DNA from 2 places in the Kluyvera sichuanensis genome. Region 1 is predicted to be linked to the other one. Evidence: predicted binding sites of a transcription regulator. Region 1 holds the regulator's gene; the other holds the start of a gene.
What was found. Region 1 encodes LexA, which represses DNA repair genes until DNA is damaged. Its sites were predicted from a motif close to TNCTGTATGTACATACAGNA; they were not measured.
Positions count from the first base shown of each region.

Region 2: a site for LexA is predicted at 4,226-4,245, ahead of AB2B48_RS01520 (DNA translocase FtsK 4TM domain-containing protein). Genes of this name have one in related genera too.

Region 1 is NZ_CP162271.1:4,072,658-4,081,589, reverse strand. Features, by position in the region: gene AB2B48_RS19580 (conjugal transfer protein TraF) at 1-1,169, opposite strand, end outside; gene AB2B48_RS19575 (cupin domain-containing protein) at 1,341-1,829, opposite strand; gene zur (zinc uptake transcriptional repressor Zur) at 1,956-2,471, shown strand; gene AB2B48_RS19565 (CsbD family protein) at 2,527-2,736, opposite strand; gene dinF (MATE family efflux transporter DinF) at 2,873-4,192, opposite strand; gene lexA (transcriptional repressor LexA) at 4,261-4,869, opposite strand; gene AB2B48_RS19550 (diacylglycerol kinase) at 4,969-5,337, opposite strand; gene plsB (glycerol-3-phosphate 1-O-acyltransferase PlsB) at 5,466-7,895, shown strand; gene ubiA (4-hydroxybenzoate octaprenyltransferase) at 8,042-8,914, opposite strand; gene ubiC (chorismate lyase) at 8,929-8,932, opposite strand, start outside.
Region 2 is NZ_CP162271.1:306,003-314,934, forward strand. Features, by position in the region: gene cydC (heme ABC transporter ATP-binding protein/permease CydC) at 1-287, opposite strand, end outside; gene cydD (heme ABC transporter permease/ATP-binding protein CydD) at 288-2,054, opposite strand; gene trxB (thioredoxin-disulfide reductase) at 2,177-3,142, opposite strand; gene lrp (leucine-responsive transcriptional regulator Lrp) at 3,693-4,187, shown strand; gene AB2B48_RS01520 (DNA translocase FtsK 4TM domain-containing protein) at 4,308-8,303, shown strand; gene lolA (outer membrane lipoprotein chaperone LolA) at 8,426-8,932, shown strand, end outside.

The sequences.
Region 1 (8,932 bases):
TCGCCATACAGCCCCATCAGGTCTACGTGCACCCGGTTAAACGGCGCAAAGCCAACGCCGCCGGTAAAGACGTTGCTGTCGTTGTTCTTCACATCGGCGCGATAGCCCGCGCGCACCGCCAGCCAGTCGAGCGGCCGCACTTCTGCGCCCACGCCAACGTACTGTGAGGTCTCCTCGCTTTTAAAGCCTTTGGTTTCGGTGAGATCGCCGTCGGCACTGAGGGTCAGCATATCGGTGTGCCAGGCCACCCCGGCGGTCACCAGCGGGCGAATCTGGTAGGTATCGCGCACGCCATCGACCTCTTTGGTGTCGATGTCACGGGAGAACAGGTTTTGCCCGCTTAGGCCCACCGTCCAGTTATCACCAACATCAGCGGCCAAACCGGCGTCAACGTTGAAGCCGGTATCGTCATTGCGATAGCGGCTGCTATTGATATCGTCGCTGCTGAAATTGTAGATGGAGGTGGTGTAGTTATAGAGCCAGGTTTGCTGCAGCTTTGGTGTAATGCCCAGCGACACCGGCACGCCGCCGACGTCAAACTGGCGCGCGATAGCCACGCCGTAGTCACTGACGATCGCTGCGCGGCCGTAGCCTTTCGACTTGAGATCCTGATCACTCGCACCGGCCGCATTAAGAGGGTTCGACTGAATGCTGCGCAGAAGCGCAATATCCCCTTGATCGATATACGAACTGACCCTCGCCCTTGCATTCGCTTTCGCCACGAAAGCCACGTTCAGCGTATCGTTAGGAATACTGACGGCTAGTCCAGCACCGACTTTCCCGCTGGCGGTTTTTCCGTTCAGCGAGGAGAGTTGATTCGCCAGATCGCCTGCCGTCGCTGAAATCTGGCTAAGATTAAGCGTACTTATCACCCGCCGGTAGTTGTTCACCTCATCGCTGATGTCGTCAATTTTGCTGCGCAGATCGTCCTTATCGGAAATCTGCGCACCAATGGTCGGCGCAATCAGCGTGATACCATCATCCGGCTTCGCCTTAGCCAGCAGCGCCGGGTTGATGAGTACGCCGCTGCCATAATTCGCAGAAGCCACCCCCGTGCCGCCCATCGCGTCGTTACGCGCCTCCGTCCAGCCATTTGCCGCCCCTGCCTGTCCCGCCACGAAAAAGGAGACAGCGACTCCCATTAGCGAAAATTTGTCTTTTTTATTCACAGTTTGCTCGTCTTATTGTCGGTAATGAAACAACCCTCCATCCGTTATCACCAGGATGGAGACGAACTGTTGCTGTGAATAGCGGGAAAAAAAGCGGCGTGCTCCTCTAACTGAAATTTTTTCGGTTATCGTTATTTTTAATAAGCACCCTAATCTTTATAGAAGATGCTGCTAATTTCGCCCAGGTTTTCCATCGTGAGGGCCGAAAAACTGCGGCGGGTGATCGACCCAGCGATCCTCGCGCGTCACGGCGTACGAAGCATTCAGCGGGTAATAGATGCGGTTGTGTTTTTTGTTCGCCTCACCCACCACCAGTAGCCGAACCTCTTCGGAGGTGTTGTTGATAAAGGTATGGCAAACGCCGGTTCCGGCAGGAAAGCCGACGCTATCTCCCGGCTGCAGCTTCCACAGATAGCCGTTGATCCACGCCTGCGGGTAGCCCTCCAGCACGTAGATAAACTCCTCTTCGTCGCTCTCCGCATGCGGGTATGAGGTGCGGCGACCTGGCGGGAGACGCTCGTGGTGTATACCAAGATGCCGCAACCCCAGCGCGCGGGCCAGCGGCGCACCGATGGCAAAAAGCTCATTGCTGTCGGGGTAAGTGGAGTCATCGGGTCCTTCAACGTCATGCCAATGGCGAATGCAATCGGGTCTTTTCATCATTTTTCATCCTGAGTGTGAAGTACGCCTGCTATAACACACCTATAGCACACCTGCGGAAACTCGGCGTTTCCGGCATAACATGATAAAGTAGAGGTTTGTTTCACCCGTAACCCGAGGACGCCAATGGATAAGACCACTACGCAAGAACTGTTAGCGCAGGCTGAAAAGCTGTGTGCGCAACGCGGCGTGCGCCTGACTCCGCAACGTCTGGAAGTGCTGCGTCTGATGAGTCTCCAGGAAGGGGCGATTAGCGCCTACGACCTGCTCGACCTGCTGCGCGTTAAAGAGCCGCAGGCTAAACCGCCGACGGTTTATCGCGCGCTGGAGTTTTTGCTCGAACAAGGCTTCGTGCATAAGGTCGAATCAGCCAACAGCTACGTGCTCTGTCACCTGTTCGATCAGCCAACCCACACCTCCGCCATGTTTATCTGCGATCGCTGCGGCGTGGTGAAGGAAGAGTGTGCGGAAGGGGTGGAAGACATCATGCATGCACTGGCGGCCAAAATGGGCTTTGCCCTGCGTCACAACGTGATTGAAGCACACGGGCTGTGTTCGGCCTGCGTGGAAGTGGAAGCGTGCAGCGCGCACGAACACTGTCATCACGACCATACCATTCAGATTAAGAAGAAATCCCGCTAGCAGGCGCTAAACAGGGGGAGCGTACTTCCTTGTACGCACGGGCAGGAGGACGTTATTACCAGCGGTGGTTGTGGCGTTTGTCCCAGCTATCCACCTCTTTCTCGGCCTGATCTTTCGCGTAGCCGTAGCGTTCCTGAATTTTACCGACCAGCTGATCGCGTTTGCCTTCGATCACCGTCATATCATCATCGGTCAGTTTGCCCCATTGCTCTTTCACTTTACCTTTAACCTGTTTCCAGTTACCGCCGACTTCGTCTTTATTCATCATCGAATCCTCGATCGTCAGTGAGTGAATAGCAAAACCGATGCTTCAGGAAAGGCATCTTTTTCGCTAAGCGTGAGGTTAATTGTAGTCAGTCATTCTGAGGTCATTTCATTATTCGGAATCTTTAACCATTTTGTCAGGCAAACCAGCTGTTGTTTTTCCAGTGGCGACGCCAGATAAAGGCCAGCGATAGCCCGCGCAGTGCAAGGAATACGGCGAGCGCCAGCCACAGTCCGTGGTTGCCAAGCAGCGGCAGCGCCAGCATGGTGAGCGCAAACCCGGCGGCAGCCACCGCCATGCTGTTACGCATCTCCGCGCCGCGAGTGGCGCCGATAAACATTCCGTCCAGCAGATAGCACCACACGCCAATCACCGGCAGCACCGCCTGCCAGAGCACATAACGGTCGGCAAGCTGCTGTAGCTCAGGCAGCGACGTCAGCAGCGCCACAATATGTTCACCCAGAAGGGCGTAAATCAGCGCAAACGCCAGCGCCACGACGCCCGCCTGGCGGCATGCTGCGCGCCAGACCTCCAGCAACTTGCTGCCGTCGCGCGCGCCATAGGCCTGCCCGGAGTGGGCTTCCACCGCGTAGGCAAAACCGTCCAGCGCGTAGGCGGTGAAGGTCAGCATGGTCATCAGCACCGCGTTCACCGCCACCACTTCGCTGCCAAGGCGGGCACCGAAGACGGTCACCGCGCCGAAGCAGAGCTGGAGCAGCAGCGAGCGCAGCATGATGTCGCGATTGAGCGCCAGCAGGCGGCGAAAATCGCCCTGCCAGGCCGTTTTCAGCATCGCCCACGAGATCCCGCGCATCACCAGCACCTTGCGCGCCATCCCCAGCCCCACCAGCAGCGTGGCGTATTCGGCAATCGCCGTTGCCAGCGCCGCGCCCTGCACGTTCATGTGCAGTCCCATCACCAGCCACAGGTCGAGCACGATATTCAGCACGTTCCCCACCACCAGCAGCACGACCGGCGCACGGGCGTACTGCACGCCCAGCAGCCAGCCGAGCAGCACCAGGTTCGCCAGCGATGCGGGGGCACTGAGCCAGCGGATATCGAGGAAGCGCCGCGCCTGCTCCAGCACTTCGCCGCTGCCGCCAACGATGGAGAGCGCCAGGTTAATCAGCGGCGTTTTGAAAAGAATGATCAGCAGCCCGGCGCCCAGCGCCAGCATAAGCGGCTGCACCAGCGCGCGGGCCAGCGCCTGCGGGTTCTTCGCGCCAAACGCCTGCGCCGTGAGCCCGGTGGTACTCATGCGCAAAAACAGCAGCAGCATAAACAGGAAGCTGGTTGCCGTGGCGCCAATGGCTACGCCGCCCAGATAGACGGGGCTATCGAGATGGCCGATAACAGCGGTGTCGACCAGCCCCAGCAACGGCACGGTAATGTTGGAGAAGATCATCGGCAGCGCAAGGCGCCACAGCGCCTTATCGGCGTGAGTAAGTAGCGGCATGAGTTTTGACCAGAACGAAAAAAGGCTGCGATAGCGGAAGTATCGCAGCCATTAGAATGGGGGGAGAGTTACAGCCACTCGCCGTTGCGGATAACGCCAACGGCCAGCCCTTCGATGGAGAAGTTCTGCTGACGCAGATCGACCACGATAGGCTTAAATTCGCTGTTTTCCGGCAGCAGTTCGACGACGTTACCCTGTTTTTTCAGGCGTTTTACCGTCACCTCTTCGTCGATACGTGCGACCACAACCTGGCCGTTACGCACGTCCTGGGTTTTATGCACGGCGAGCAGGTCGCCATCCATAATACCGATGTCTTTCATCGACATACCGCTGACGCGCAGCAGGAAATCCGCGCTCGGCTTAAACAGGGACGGGTCAACCTGGTAGTGACCTTCGATGTGCTGCTGCGCCAGCAGCGGTTCGCCCGCCGCGACGCGGCCTACCAGCGGCAGGCCCTCTTCTTCTTCTACCAGCAGGCGGATACCGCGAGAAGCGCCTGAAACAATCTCAAGGACGCCTTTACGCGCCAGCGCTTTCAGATGCTCTTCAGCTGCGTTTGGGGAACGGAACCCCAAGCGCTGAGCAATTTCCGCACGCGTTGGCGGCATGCCCGTCTGGCTGATGTGATCCCGAATGAGATCAAACACCTCTTGCTGCCTGGTCGTTAACGCTTTCATTCCGCCCCCTGGGTGTATATACAGTTATGCTGTGAGTATATACAGCTACTGCCTATTTTGGAACCATAAAACTCACGAAATCAGGCAGTTTTCACGACTTTAGTGAAAATGAGACCACAGCAGCGTCGCCCAGGTGAACACCGCCACGAAAATAGACAGCAGAACCGCCGCCGACCCCATGTCTTTCGCCCGGCCGGAGAGCTCGTGATAATCTGAGCCGATACGGTCAACGACTGCTTCCAGTGCACTATTGAGAATTTCCACTATCATCACCAAAAGGACGGACCCGATGAGCAGGACACGGGTGATGGCATCGACATCCAGCCAGCAGGCGATAATAATCGCGATAACAGAGGCAACCCCTTCCTGGCGGAACGCCGCTTCATTGATCCACGCCGCGCGGAATCCTTTCCAGGAATAGCCCGCAGCTTTGATGATTCGGGTAATCCCAGTGGTATTATTGGCCATCTCAAGAACCTTTTTCGTTTTTACGTCAATGACAATGCTTGTTATGAGGCGGTAGAACAGAAATTTTACGGACTTTCTGATATTCTTGCCGCGCATTTGCATGATTAACCAGAGGCTTTACATCGTTTATGTCCGGCTGGCCACGAATTTACTACAAATTACTGAATTTACCATTAAGTGTTCTGGTAAAGAGCAAGTCTATTCCGGCACAACCTGCCCAGGAATTGGGGCTTGATACGTCGCGTCCTATTATGTACGTCCTGCCTTATAACTCTAAGGCTGACTTGCTGACGCTGCGCGCTCAGTGCCTGGCGCACGATTTACCCGACCCGCTTGAACCGCTTGAGATCGACGGTACGCTGCTGCCGCGCTACGTCTTTATCCACGGCGGCCCGCGCGTGTTCACCTACTACACGCCGAAAGAAGAGTCGATCAAACTGTTCCACGACTATCTCGACTTGCACCGCAGCAATCCTGACCTGGATGTGCAAATGGTGCCGGTATCGGTGATGTTTGGTCGCTCCCCAGGACGCGAAAAAGGCGAGGTTAACCCGCCGCTGCGTATGCTGAACGGCTTCCAGAAGTTCTTTGCTGTCTCCTGGCTTGGCCGCGACAGCTTTGTCCGCTTCTCGCCTTCCGTCTCTCTGCGCCGCATGGCTGACGAACACGGTACCGATAAAACTATCGCTCAGAAACTGGCTCGCGTCGCGCGTATGCACTTTGCTCGTCAGCGTCTGGCGGCGGTCGGCCCGCGTCTTCCTGCTCGTCATGACCTGTTCAAGAAGCTGCTGGCGTCAAAAGCAATCGCCAAAGCGGTGGAGGACGAAGCGCGCAGCAAGAAAATTTCCCACGAGAAAGCGCAGCAGAACGCCATTGCGCTGATGGAAGAGATCGCGGCGAACTTCTCCTACGAGATGATTCGTCTGACCGACCGTATCCTCAGCTTCACCTGGAACCGTTTGTACCAGGGCATTAACGTTCACAACGCCGAGCGCGTACGCCAGCTGGCGCACGACGGGCATGAAATTGTCTATGTGCCGTGTCACCGCAGCCACATGGACTACCTGCTGCTCTCTTACGTGCTCTATCACCAGGGGCTGGTGCCGCCGCATATCGCCGCCGGTATCAACCTGAACTTCTGGCCAGCAGGCCCGATTTTCCGTCGCCTGGGCGCCTTCTTTATTCGCCGTACCTTTAAGGGTAACAAGCTCTATTCCACCGTGTTCCGCGAATACCTCGGCGAGCTGTTCAGCCGCGGTTACTCCGTGGAGTACTTTGTGGAAGGCGGGCGTTCCCGTACCGGTCGTCTGCTGGATCCGAAAACCGGCACCCTGTCGATGACCATTCAGGCGATGCTGCGCGGCGGTTCCCGCCCTATCACGTTAGTGCCGATTTACATCGGCTACGAACACGTGATGGAAGTGGGCACCTACGCGAAAGAGCTGCGCGGCGCGACCAAAGAGAAAGAGAGCCTGCCGCAGATGCTGCGCGGCTTGAGCAAGCTGCGTAATCTAGGCCAGGGCTACGTCAACTTCGGCGAACCGATGCCGCTGATGACCTACCTGAACCACCATGTGCCGGAGTGGCGCGAGTCTATCGACCCGATCGAAGCCGTGCGTCCTGCCTGGCTGACGCCGACCGTCAACAAGATGGCGGCTGAGCTGATGGTGCGTATCAACAACGCAGGCGCGGCGAACGCCATGAACCTGTGCTGTACCGCGCTGCTGGCTTCTCGTCAGCGTTCACTGACGCGCGAGCAGCTGACTCAGCAGCTCGATTGCTATCTGGCGCTGCTGCGTAACGCACCGTATGCGCCTGATGCAACGGCACCAACCTCTTCTGCCAGCGAGCTTATCGATCACGCGCTGCAGATGAACAAGTTCGAAGTTGAGAAGGACACCATCGGTGACATCATCATTCTGCCGCGCGAGCAGGCGGTGCTGATGACCTACTACCGCAACAACATCGCGCATATGCTGATCATGCCGTCGCTGCTGGCGTCGATTATGACCCAGCATCGCCAGATTTCCCGCGAGCAGGTGCTGAGCATTATCGATACGCTGTATCCGATGCTGAAAGCCGAGCTGTTCCTGCGCTGGGATCGCGCGGAGCTGCCAGCGGTTATCGATACGCTGATTGCGGAGATGGTTCGTCAGGAGATGCTTGCCGAGCACAACGGCGAGCTGCGTATCAACGCTTCCCACTCCCGCACCCTGCAGCTGCTGGCTGCCGGCGCGCGCGAAACGCTGCAGCGTTATGCGATCACCTTCTGGCTGCTGAGCGGCAACCCGTCGATGAACCGCAGTACGCTGGAGAAAGAGAGCCGGACGCTGGCGCAGCGTCTCTCGGTGCTGCACGGTATCAACTCGCCGGAGTTCTTCGATAAAGCGGTGTTCTCTTCTCTGGTGTTAACCCTGCGCGATGAAGGCTATATCAGCGACAGCGGCGACGCCGAGCCGGAAGAGACGATGAAGGTGTACCAGATGATGGCAAACCTGATTACCTCGGACGTGCGCTTGACGATTGAGAGCGTGACGCAGGAAGAGGCGGCGCAGTAAAAACAAAAATCCCTGGCTGAGACCGGGGATTTTTTTATCCGTTGATTTTGTAGGCTCCGAGCCAATCCCGGCTGCGCTTCGCTTGGCCGGGCTACGGGTCGGGCAACGGTTTGTAGGCCGGATAAGGCGTTTCGGCAATACCTGTATCAGATCTGCCAGTAACTCATCGCCAGGCCAATAAACAGCACCAGCCCCACGTAGTTATTATTCAGAAACGCCTGGAAGCATGGCCCACGTTCGCGGTGGCGAATCAGCTTCTGCTGGTAAACAAACAGCGCGCCAGCAATCAGAATTGACCAGTAAAACTCCCAATGCAGACCGTTCAGCCAGCCGATAAGCGCCATCAGCCCCAGCACGCACGCCTGCAGAATACCGATAATCAGGCGGTCGTTATCGCCGAATAGAATCGCCGTCGATTTAATGCCGATTTTCACATCGTCGTCGCGGTCAACCATCGCGTACTGCGTATCGTAGGCTACCGCCCACAGGATGTTAGCCAGCAGCATCAGCCAGCAGCTCAGCGGCAGCGTTTCGCTGACGGCGGAAAAGGCCATCGGGATAGACCAGCCGAACGCCGCGCCTAGCACTACCTGCGGCAAATGGGTATAGCGCTTCATAAACGGGTAAACCCACGCCAATGCCAGCGCGGCAATCGACAGTAGGATTGTCATGGTGTTGAGGGTCAGCACCAGTATGAAGGAGAGCAGCACCAGCACGATAAACAGCGTACGGGCCTCTTTCTCCGTCACCGCCCCGCTCGGCAGCGGCCGATTAGCGGTGCGCTTTACGTGGCCGTCAAATTTGCGATCCGCATAGTCATTCACCACGCAGCCCGCGGCGCGCATCAGCCAGACGCCGGCAACAAACACCGCCAGGATCCACAGCGGTGGCACGCCTGGGGAAGCCACCCACAGCGCCCACAGCGTCGGCCACAGCAGCAATAGCGCGCCAATCGGTTTGTCCGTACGCATGAGTCGATGGTAAGCGAGCAGCTTATTCGACCTAAGACTCCACTCCATTTTTCTTCTTCCTCTTAG
Region 2 (8,932 bases), 1.3 Mb from region 1:
CGCAGGTGTTGTAAAACGCGGAAGGTCGCATCATGACTGACCAGGCGCTCAAAGTAGCGCCCGGCGGTACGGATAATCGCCGCGCCGCGCACGCCAGCGGCTGGCAGCATGTAGTTAAAAGTGTAAGCGCCCGCGAACCCGACAACCGCTGAAGCAGAAAGGAACCAGCCGGAAAGGGTCAGTAAGCCAATGCTCGCAAGCAGGGTGATAATCGCCAGAACAACGCCCAGGCTTAACAGCCACTTGTGACGTTTATAGAGCGCCAGATAAGGCAACAGTGCGCGCATTTAAATCTCCTCCTGACGGCTAGCCAGCAGGCTGGCAAACACGCCGTTAGCATCAACCAGCTGCTGATACGTTCCCTGCTCAATAATCTGACCGTTTTCCATCACCCAGATAGCATCCCAATCGGTAATACCTTCCAGCTGGTGGGTGACCATCAGCGTGGTTTGTTGGGTGGAGGCTTCGGTCAGCGCCTGCATCACACGCTGCTCGCTGTGGGCATCCAGACTGGCGGCAGGTTCATCCAGCAGCAGCAGACGGCAGGGGGCGAGTAGGGCGCGGGCGACAGCGACGCGCTGAGCCTGCCCCACGGACAGACGCGCGGCCTGTTCGCCGACAACGGTGTCGATACCGTCAGGAAGCTGTGGCAGGAATTCGCTGACCCAGGCTTTATCCAACGCCTGTTGCAACTGTTGCTCGCTGGCCTCCAGATTGCCGAGCAGGACGTTCTCACGCAGCGTAGCCGCCGGAAGCTGCGGGTTTTGCCCGACCCAGCTCATCATGCGGTGCCAGCCCTCTGGATGCAGATTACGTAATTCAACACCGTTCACTTTCAGCGAACCGCTGTAGGGCAGGAAGCCGGCCAGCGCATTCAGCAGCGAGCTTTTACCGGAACCGCTCAGGCCAACCAGCACAGCGCGTTGCCCGGCGTTAAGCGTAAAGTTCAGCGGCCCAACCAGCATTTTACCTTCCGGCGAGGTGATAAACAGATCCACGGCGCTAAGGGTAACCGGCTCACTGGTGTCCAGTGTCTGGTCACCTTGCTCAGGATGTGCCAGCGGCGCTTCGAGGAATGTTTTCAGGCTGTCGGCGGCACCCACGGCCTGTGCCTTAGCGTGATAGAAGGTGCCTAAATCACGCAGCGGCTGGAAGAACTCAGGGGCCAGGATCAGCGCCAGGAAACCGGAGGAGAGCGTCACTGCGGTACCGTAGCTGCCGAAGTTTAGTTCGCCAAGGTAGGAGAAGCCGAAATAGACGGCGACCAGCGCAATGGAGAGCGAAGTAAAGAACTCCAGCACGCCGGAGGAGAGGAAGGCCAGTCGCAGGACTTCCATCGTACGTTGACGGAAATCCTGCGAGGCCTCGCGAATGCTTTCCGTTTCTGCTTCGCCACGACCAAAGATACGCAGCGTATCCATGCCCCGCAGACGGTCGAGGAAGTGACCGCTCAGGCGCGCCAGCGCCAGGAAGTTGCGACGGTTGGCATCGGCAGCGCCCATTCCCACCAGGGCCATAAACAGCGGAATTAACGGTGCCGTCATCAGCAGTATTAATGCGGCGACCCAGTTGGAAGGGAAGATCGCGACCACAATCAGCAGCGGCACGCAGGCTGCCAGCGCCATCTGCGGCAGGTAGCGGGCATAGTAATCGTGCATGTCATCGATTTGCTCGAGGATAAGCGTCGCCCAGCTACCGGCTGGCTTGCCCTGAATCCAGGCCGGACCAGCCTGCTGCAGGCGGTCGAGCACCTGGCGGCGAATTTCAAATCGAATCTGTTGCCCGGCGTGAAAACCAACGCGCTCCCGCAGCCAGACAACCCAGGCGCGCAGGATAAAGATCAGCACCAGCTGGATAAACGGCAGCAGCAACGCTTCTCGCGGGATATTCTCCATAATCATGTGATGGAGAATGCGGGCAAGGAACCAGGCCTGGGCGATGATCAGTACACCGCTAACGAAGCCGAGCAGACGGGAGGTCATCAACCAGCGGCGTGACAGGACGCTTTGCTGTTTGAGCCAGCGGGTGAGTTCTTGTTGGCGACTTTTATTCATTGGGCGCTTAGCAGGTGCTTATGGCTAATGGTTTCAGTTATGGGCGCGGCAATGTTACATCGCAGAAAAAATAAAGGCGACTTATCGTCGCCTTTTTTACTTTTGTTACTGACTTGTAAAGATTATTTGCACGCGTCAGCCAGACCGTCGAGGTAGCGCTCAGCGTCCAGCGCGGCCATACAGCCGGTACCCGCAGAGGTGATCGCCTGACGGTAAATGTGGTCCATCACGTCACCCGCCGCGAACACACCAGGAATGCTGGTTTGCGTTGCGTTGCCGTGAATGCCGGACTGCACTTTGATGTAGCCGTTTTCCAGCGCCAGTTGACCTTCGAAGATCGCGGTATTTGGGCTGTGGCCGATAGCGACGAACAGACCCGCGACGTCCAGCGACTCAATGTCGTCGTTTTCAGTAGAACGCAGACGCAGACCGCTCACGCCCATCTGGTCGCCGGTCACTTCTTCCAGCGTACGCTTGGTGTGCAGCACGATGTTGCCGCTTTCCACTTTATCCATCAGACGTTTGATCAGGATTTTTTCCGCACGGAATGAATCACGGCGGTGAATCAGATGCACTTCTGATGCGATGTTGGACAGATACAGCGCTTCTTCCACGGCGGTGTTGCCGCCGCCGATGACCGCGACTTTCTGGTTGCGGTAGAAGAAACCGTCGCAGGTAGCACAGGCGGAAACGCCGCGGCCTTTAAACGCTTCTTCCGACGGCAGGCCCAGGTAGCGAGCAGAGGCGCCGGTGGCGATGATTAACGCATCGCAGGTGTATTCACCGCTGTCGCCGGTGAGACGGAACGGACGGTTTTGCAGATCCACGCTGTGGATGTGATCGAAAATAATTTCGGTCTCAAACTTAGTGGCGTGTTCGTGCATACGTTCCATCAGCAGCGGACCGGTCAGGTCGCTTGGATCGCCAGGCCAGTTTTCCACTTCTGTGGTGGTGGTCAGCTGACCGCCTTTTTCCAGCCCGGTAATCAGTACCGGCTGCAGGTTTGCGCGTGCAGCATAGACCGCAGCGGTGTATCCCGCAGGTCCAGAACCAAGGATTAACAACTTACTGTGTTTGGCCGTGCCCATGAGATCCCCATAATTGTTGGCAGACATTGCTCTGGATTGTAGGGAATTTGTAGACGTAAAAAAAGAGCACAGCGATTTTGTTAACGATATGTGTAATAGAATGAGCCGATTGATTGGCTATTTTAACATCAAAAAATATAACTATTTCTACTGCCAGGCTGATGATTATAAGACGATTACATGTGAAACCGGACCCAGGATTCATGAATATCTGGCATGTTGTACTAAAAAAAGATGTTTTGCTTTGACAATCCCCTAAGCTTTTGCGACAACATTCAAGGAAGAAGAAAAGCAGTGTTTCGCGTGTGGTGAATTTTCATGCACGCAAATGCCATTTTTACCCGGATCACTGAAATCTACGTATGGTGTGGACAGACATCATACGTGATGTCGGAGGGTGGCCGTGAGGCGCCGGGGCTTCTCATACGCATACCCTGGGATATTCGTCGTTGCAGCAACAACGGCGCATTGAAATCGGGAGAAGGCTCTGAACAGTGAAGTGCACAGAGTCAAGACAGGAGTAGGGAAGGAATACAGAGAGACAATAATAATGGTAGATAGTAAAAAACGCCCTGGCAAAGATCTCGACCGCATCGACCGCAACATTCTCAATGAACTGCAAAAAGATGGGCGTATTTCGAACGTCGAGCTTTCCAAAAGAGTAGGACTTTCTCCGACCCCGTGCCTTGAGCGCGTACGTCGTCTGGAACGACAGGGTTTTATTCAGGGCTATACCGCGCTGTTAAACCCGCATTACCTGGATGCATCGCTGCTGGTTTTTGTTGAGATTACTCTGAATCGCGGTGCGCCAGACGTGTTTGAACAATTTAACGCCGCTGTGCAAAAACTTGAAGAAATTCAAGAGTGTCACTTGGTTTCCGGCGATTTCGACTATCTGTTGAAAACCCGCGTACCGGACATGTCGGCTTACCGTAAACTTCTTGGCGAGACCCTGCTGCGCCTGCCAGGCGTGAACGACACCCGTACTTACGTCGTTATGGAAGAGGTTAAGCAGAGTAATCGTCTGGTAATTAAGACCCGCTAAAACGGAACAGGTGCAAAATCAGCGTAGTTTGATTACACTCCTGTTAATCCATACAGCAACAGTGTCGGCGCAATCTGGCACTGTTGTCCGTTTTAGCATTCGGCACCTGGAGAGCCTTTCTTGAGCCAGGAATATACAGAAGACAAAGAAGTCAAACTCACAAAACTCAGCAGCGGACGCCGACTCCTTGAGGCGTTACTCCTTTTATGCGCCATTTTTGCCGTTTGGTTAATGGCTGCACTACTGAGCTTCAATCCTTCCGATCCTAGCTGGTCGCAAACGGCCTGGCACGAACCGATCCACAATTTATGTGGCGCACCAGGCGCATGGCTGGCCGATACGCTGTTCTTCATCTTTGGCGTAATGGCTTACACCATACCGGTCATCATTGTTGGTGGCTGCTGGTTTGCCTGGCGGCATCGTTCGAACGATGAGTACATCGACTACTTCGCCGTCTCGCTGCGCCTGATTGGTGTACTGGCGATCATCCTTACTTCATGCGGCCTCGCGGCGATAAACGCCGATGATATCTGGTACTTTGCCTCCGGTGGCGTGATTGGCAGCCTGCTCAGCACCGCGCTGCAACCGATGCTGCACAGCAGCGGCGGGACCATCGCGCTACTCTGTATCTGGGCCGCGGGCCTGACGCTGTTTACCGGCTGGTCATGGGTCAGCATTGCCGAGAAAATGGGCAGTTGGATCCTCAACATTCTGACGTTCGCCAGCAACCGAACCCGTCGTGACGACACCTGGGTTGATGAAGACGAGTACGAAGAAGAAGACGAATATGAAGACGACGGCGAGGAGACGCAGAAAGCGTCGCGTGAATCTCGTCGTGCGCGCATCCTGCGAGGTGCACTGGCGCGCCGTAAGCGGATCGCCGAAAAATTCTCTAACCCGATGGTGCGTAAAACGGACGAGGCGCTGTTCTCTGGCCGTCGTATGGACGAACCGGAAGAGGCGGGCCGCTATGCGGCTCAGGTCGATCCTGATGATGTGCTGTTCTCTGGTGCCAGCGCGACGCGTGCCGCCGAATATGATGAGTACGACCCTCTACTGAGCGGTCATACCGTCGCTGAGGCCGTTGCCGTTACAGGCACAGCGGCGTGGGCCGCCGACCCAACATTAGCTGCGCCGTCCATGAACGAGCAGCCTGTTGCTGCGCCTGCCGTTGAATGGCAGGCCGTTCCTGCTCCAACGGCGGGTGAACCGGTTATTGCACCTACGCCAGAAGGATGGCCGCCGGTGCAGCAACCTGCCTACGAGCAGCCGCAGTACGCACAACCTCAGCCGCCTGCTTATGAGCAGCCGCAGTACGCACAACCTCAGCAGCCTGCTTATGAGCAGCAGCAGTACGCACAACCTCAGCAGCCTGCCTATGAGCAGCCGCAGTACGCACAGCCGCAGCAACCTGCTTATGAGCAGCCGCAGTACGCACAGCCGCAGCAGCCTGCTTATGAGCAGCCGCAGTATGCACAGCCGCAGCAACCTGTTTATGAGCAACCGCAGTATGCACAACCGCAGCAGCCTGCTTACGAACAGCTACAGCAAGAACAGCCATATACTGCTGAATCGGAATATCTGAACGTGCCTCAGGCTGAACCAGCACCTGTCGTTGAGCCAGAACCGGTGGTGGAAGAGGAGGTTAAACCTGCTCATCGTCCGCCGCTGTACTATTTCGAAGAAGTGGAAGAGAAACGCGCACGTGAGCGTGAACAGCTGGCGGCGTGGTATCAACCCATTCCGGAACCGTTAGCGCCAATGGAACAGCGGGCATCGACCGCGCCGTCCATTCCGGTTTCTGTGCCAGAACCTTCCGCTGCCGTTGCACCGGTTGCTGCCAGCGTTCGCCATGCGGCAGCGGCAGCCGCCGGAACCGCCGCCGCAGCTGCGGCCTCAGCGCCGCTGTTTAGCCCAGCTGACGGCCCGCGCTCGCAGGTCAAAGAAGGCATTGGCCCACAGTTGCCGCGCCCTAATCGCGTTCGCGTGCCGACGCGCCGTGAGCTGGCCTCATACGGCATCAAGCTACCGTCGCAGCGGATGGCCGAGGAGCGCGCTGCTCGTGAAGCTGAGCGCTATCAGCCTGAGGATAATCAACCGCTGACCGACGATGAAGCCGATGCGCTGCAGCAGGATGCGCTGGCTCGCCAGTTTGCCGCCTCGCAGCAGCAACGCTATGGCGAAGAAGCGGACGAGCAGGATAGCTATGCGTTCGAAGAGAACGATGAAGATGCCGCCGCAGAAGCGGAACTGGCGCGCCAGTTCGCCGCGTCTCAGCAGAATCGCTATGCCAGTGAGCAGCCAGAGGGGGCGCATCCGTTCTCCCTCGACGATTTTGAATTCTCGCCGATGAAAACACTGGTGGATGAGACGCCAAAAGCGCCGTTGTTCACGCCGAGCGTGATGCCGGAGCCTGCGGTGACGCCGCCGCCTCAACAGCATTATCAACAGCAACAACCGCCGCAGCATGCTCAAAGCTATCACCAGCCTCAGCATGCGCCGCAGCAACAGTATGCTCAGCCGCAACAGCATGTGCAGCAGCCTGCACATCAGCCGGTAACGCCACCGCAGCAGGAGAGCCTGATTCACCCGCTGCTGATGCGTAACGGTGACGATCGTCCGCTGCAAAAGCCGACGACGCCGCTGCCATCGCTGGATCTTTTAACGCCGCCGCCAACGGAAGTGGAACCGGTGGACACCTTTGCGCTGGAACAGATGGCGCGTCTGGTGGAAACTCGACTGGCCGACTATCGCATTAAAGCGGACGTTGTGAACTACTCCCCTGGTCCGGTTATCACCCGCTTCGAGCTGAATCTGGCACCGGGCGTGAAGGCTGCGCGTATTTCGAACCTGTCCCGTGACCTGGCGCGTTCGCTGTCGACCGTTGCCGTGCGCGTGGTAGAAGTTATTCCTGGCAAACCGTACGTTGGCCTGGAACTGCCGAATAAAAAACGTCAGACCGTCTACCTGCGCGAAGTGCTGGATTGTGACAAATTCCGCGATAACCCATCGCCGCTGACGGTGGTGCTGGGTAAAGATATTGCCGGTGAGCCGGTGGTGGCCGATCTCGCGAAAATGCCACACCTGCTGGTTGCCGGTACCACCGGTTCCGGTAAGTCCGTCGGCGTGAACGCCATGATCCTCAGTATGCTCTATAAAGCGCAGCCTGAAGACGTCCGCTTCATCATGATCGACCCGAAAATGCTGGAACTGTCAGTGTATGAAGGGATCCCGCATCTGCTGACTGAAGTGGTCACCGACATGAAAGACGCCGCTAACGCCCTGCGCTGGAGCGTCAACGAAATGGAACGTCGCTACAAGCTGATGTCGGCGCTTGGCGTACGAAACCTTGCCGGTTATAACGAAAAAATTGCCGAAGCGGCGCGCATGGGCCGTCCGATTCCAGACCCTTACTGGAAACCGGGCGACAGTATGGATGCCACGCATCCAGTGCTGGAAAAACTGCCGTATATCGTCGTGCTGGTTGATGAATTTGCCGACCTGATGATGACCGTCGGCAAGAAAGTGGAAGAACTGATCGCCCGTCTGGCGCAGAAAGCGCGTGCAGCGGGTATCCACCTGGTGCTGGCAACCCAGCGTCCATCGGTGGATGTGATCACCGGCCTTATTAAGGCCAACATTCCAACCCGTATTGCGTTTACGGTTTCCAGTAAAATTGACTCCCGTACTATCCTTGACCAGGGCGGCGCTGAGTCACTGCTGGGCATGGGTGATATGCTCTATGCCGGTCCGAACTCGAACAACCCGGTGCGCGTGCACGGTGCATTTGTCCGTGACCAGGAAGTCCACGCAGTGGTACAGGACTGGAAAGCGCGTGGTCGTCCGCAGTATGTTGATGGCATCACCTCCGACAGCGAAAGCGAAGGCGGTGGCGGTGGTTTCGATGGCGGCGAAGAGTTAGATCCGTTGTTCGATCAGGCGGTCAATTTCGTGACCCAGAAACGCAAAGCGTCAATCTCCGGCGTACAGCGCCAGTTCCGTATTGGCTACAACCGCGCTGCCCGTATCATCGAACAGATGGAAGCGCAGGGGATCGTCAGCGAACAGGGGCACAACGGCAACCGTGAGGTGCTGGCACCGCCGCCGTTCGATTGATTGCAAAGATGGGTAAATAAGTCAGAATTCAGTATTTTCTTCTGTCACCGCTCTGGGCGAAGTCTTAGAGTGAGTGCCAGAGGCTCTCCTGCCGGGAGCATGAGGCTAATTAAGGATTATTAATGAAAAAGATCGCGATCACGTGTGCATTACTTTCCAGCTTTGTTGTCAGCAGCGTATGGGCTGATGCCGCAGGCGACCTGAAAAGCCGTCTCGATAAAGTCAGCAGCTTCCATGCCAGCTTCACTCAGAAAGTGACTGACGGCAGCGGCAACGCGGTGCAGGAAGGTCAGGGCGATCTGTGGGTAAAACGTCCAAACCTGTTTAACTGGCATATGACCCAACCAGATGAAAGCATCCTGGTGTCTGACGGTAAAACCCTGTGGTTCTACAACCCGTTTGTTGAGCAGGCTACCGCCACCTGGCTGAAAGACGCGACCGGCAACACACCATTTATGCTGATTGCGCGTAACCAGGCTAGCGACTGGCAGCAATACAATATCCAGCAGACCGGTGATGATTTCGTACTGACGCCGCGCGGCAACAATGGCAACCTGAAGAAATTCACCATCAACGTAGGGCGCGATGGCACAATCCATCAGTTCAGCGCGATTGAGCAGGACGATCAG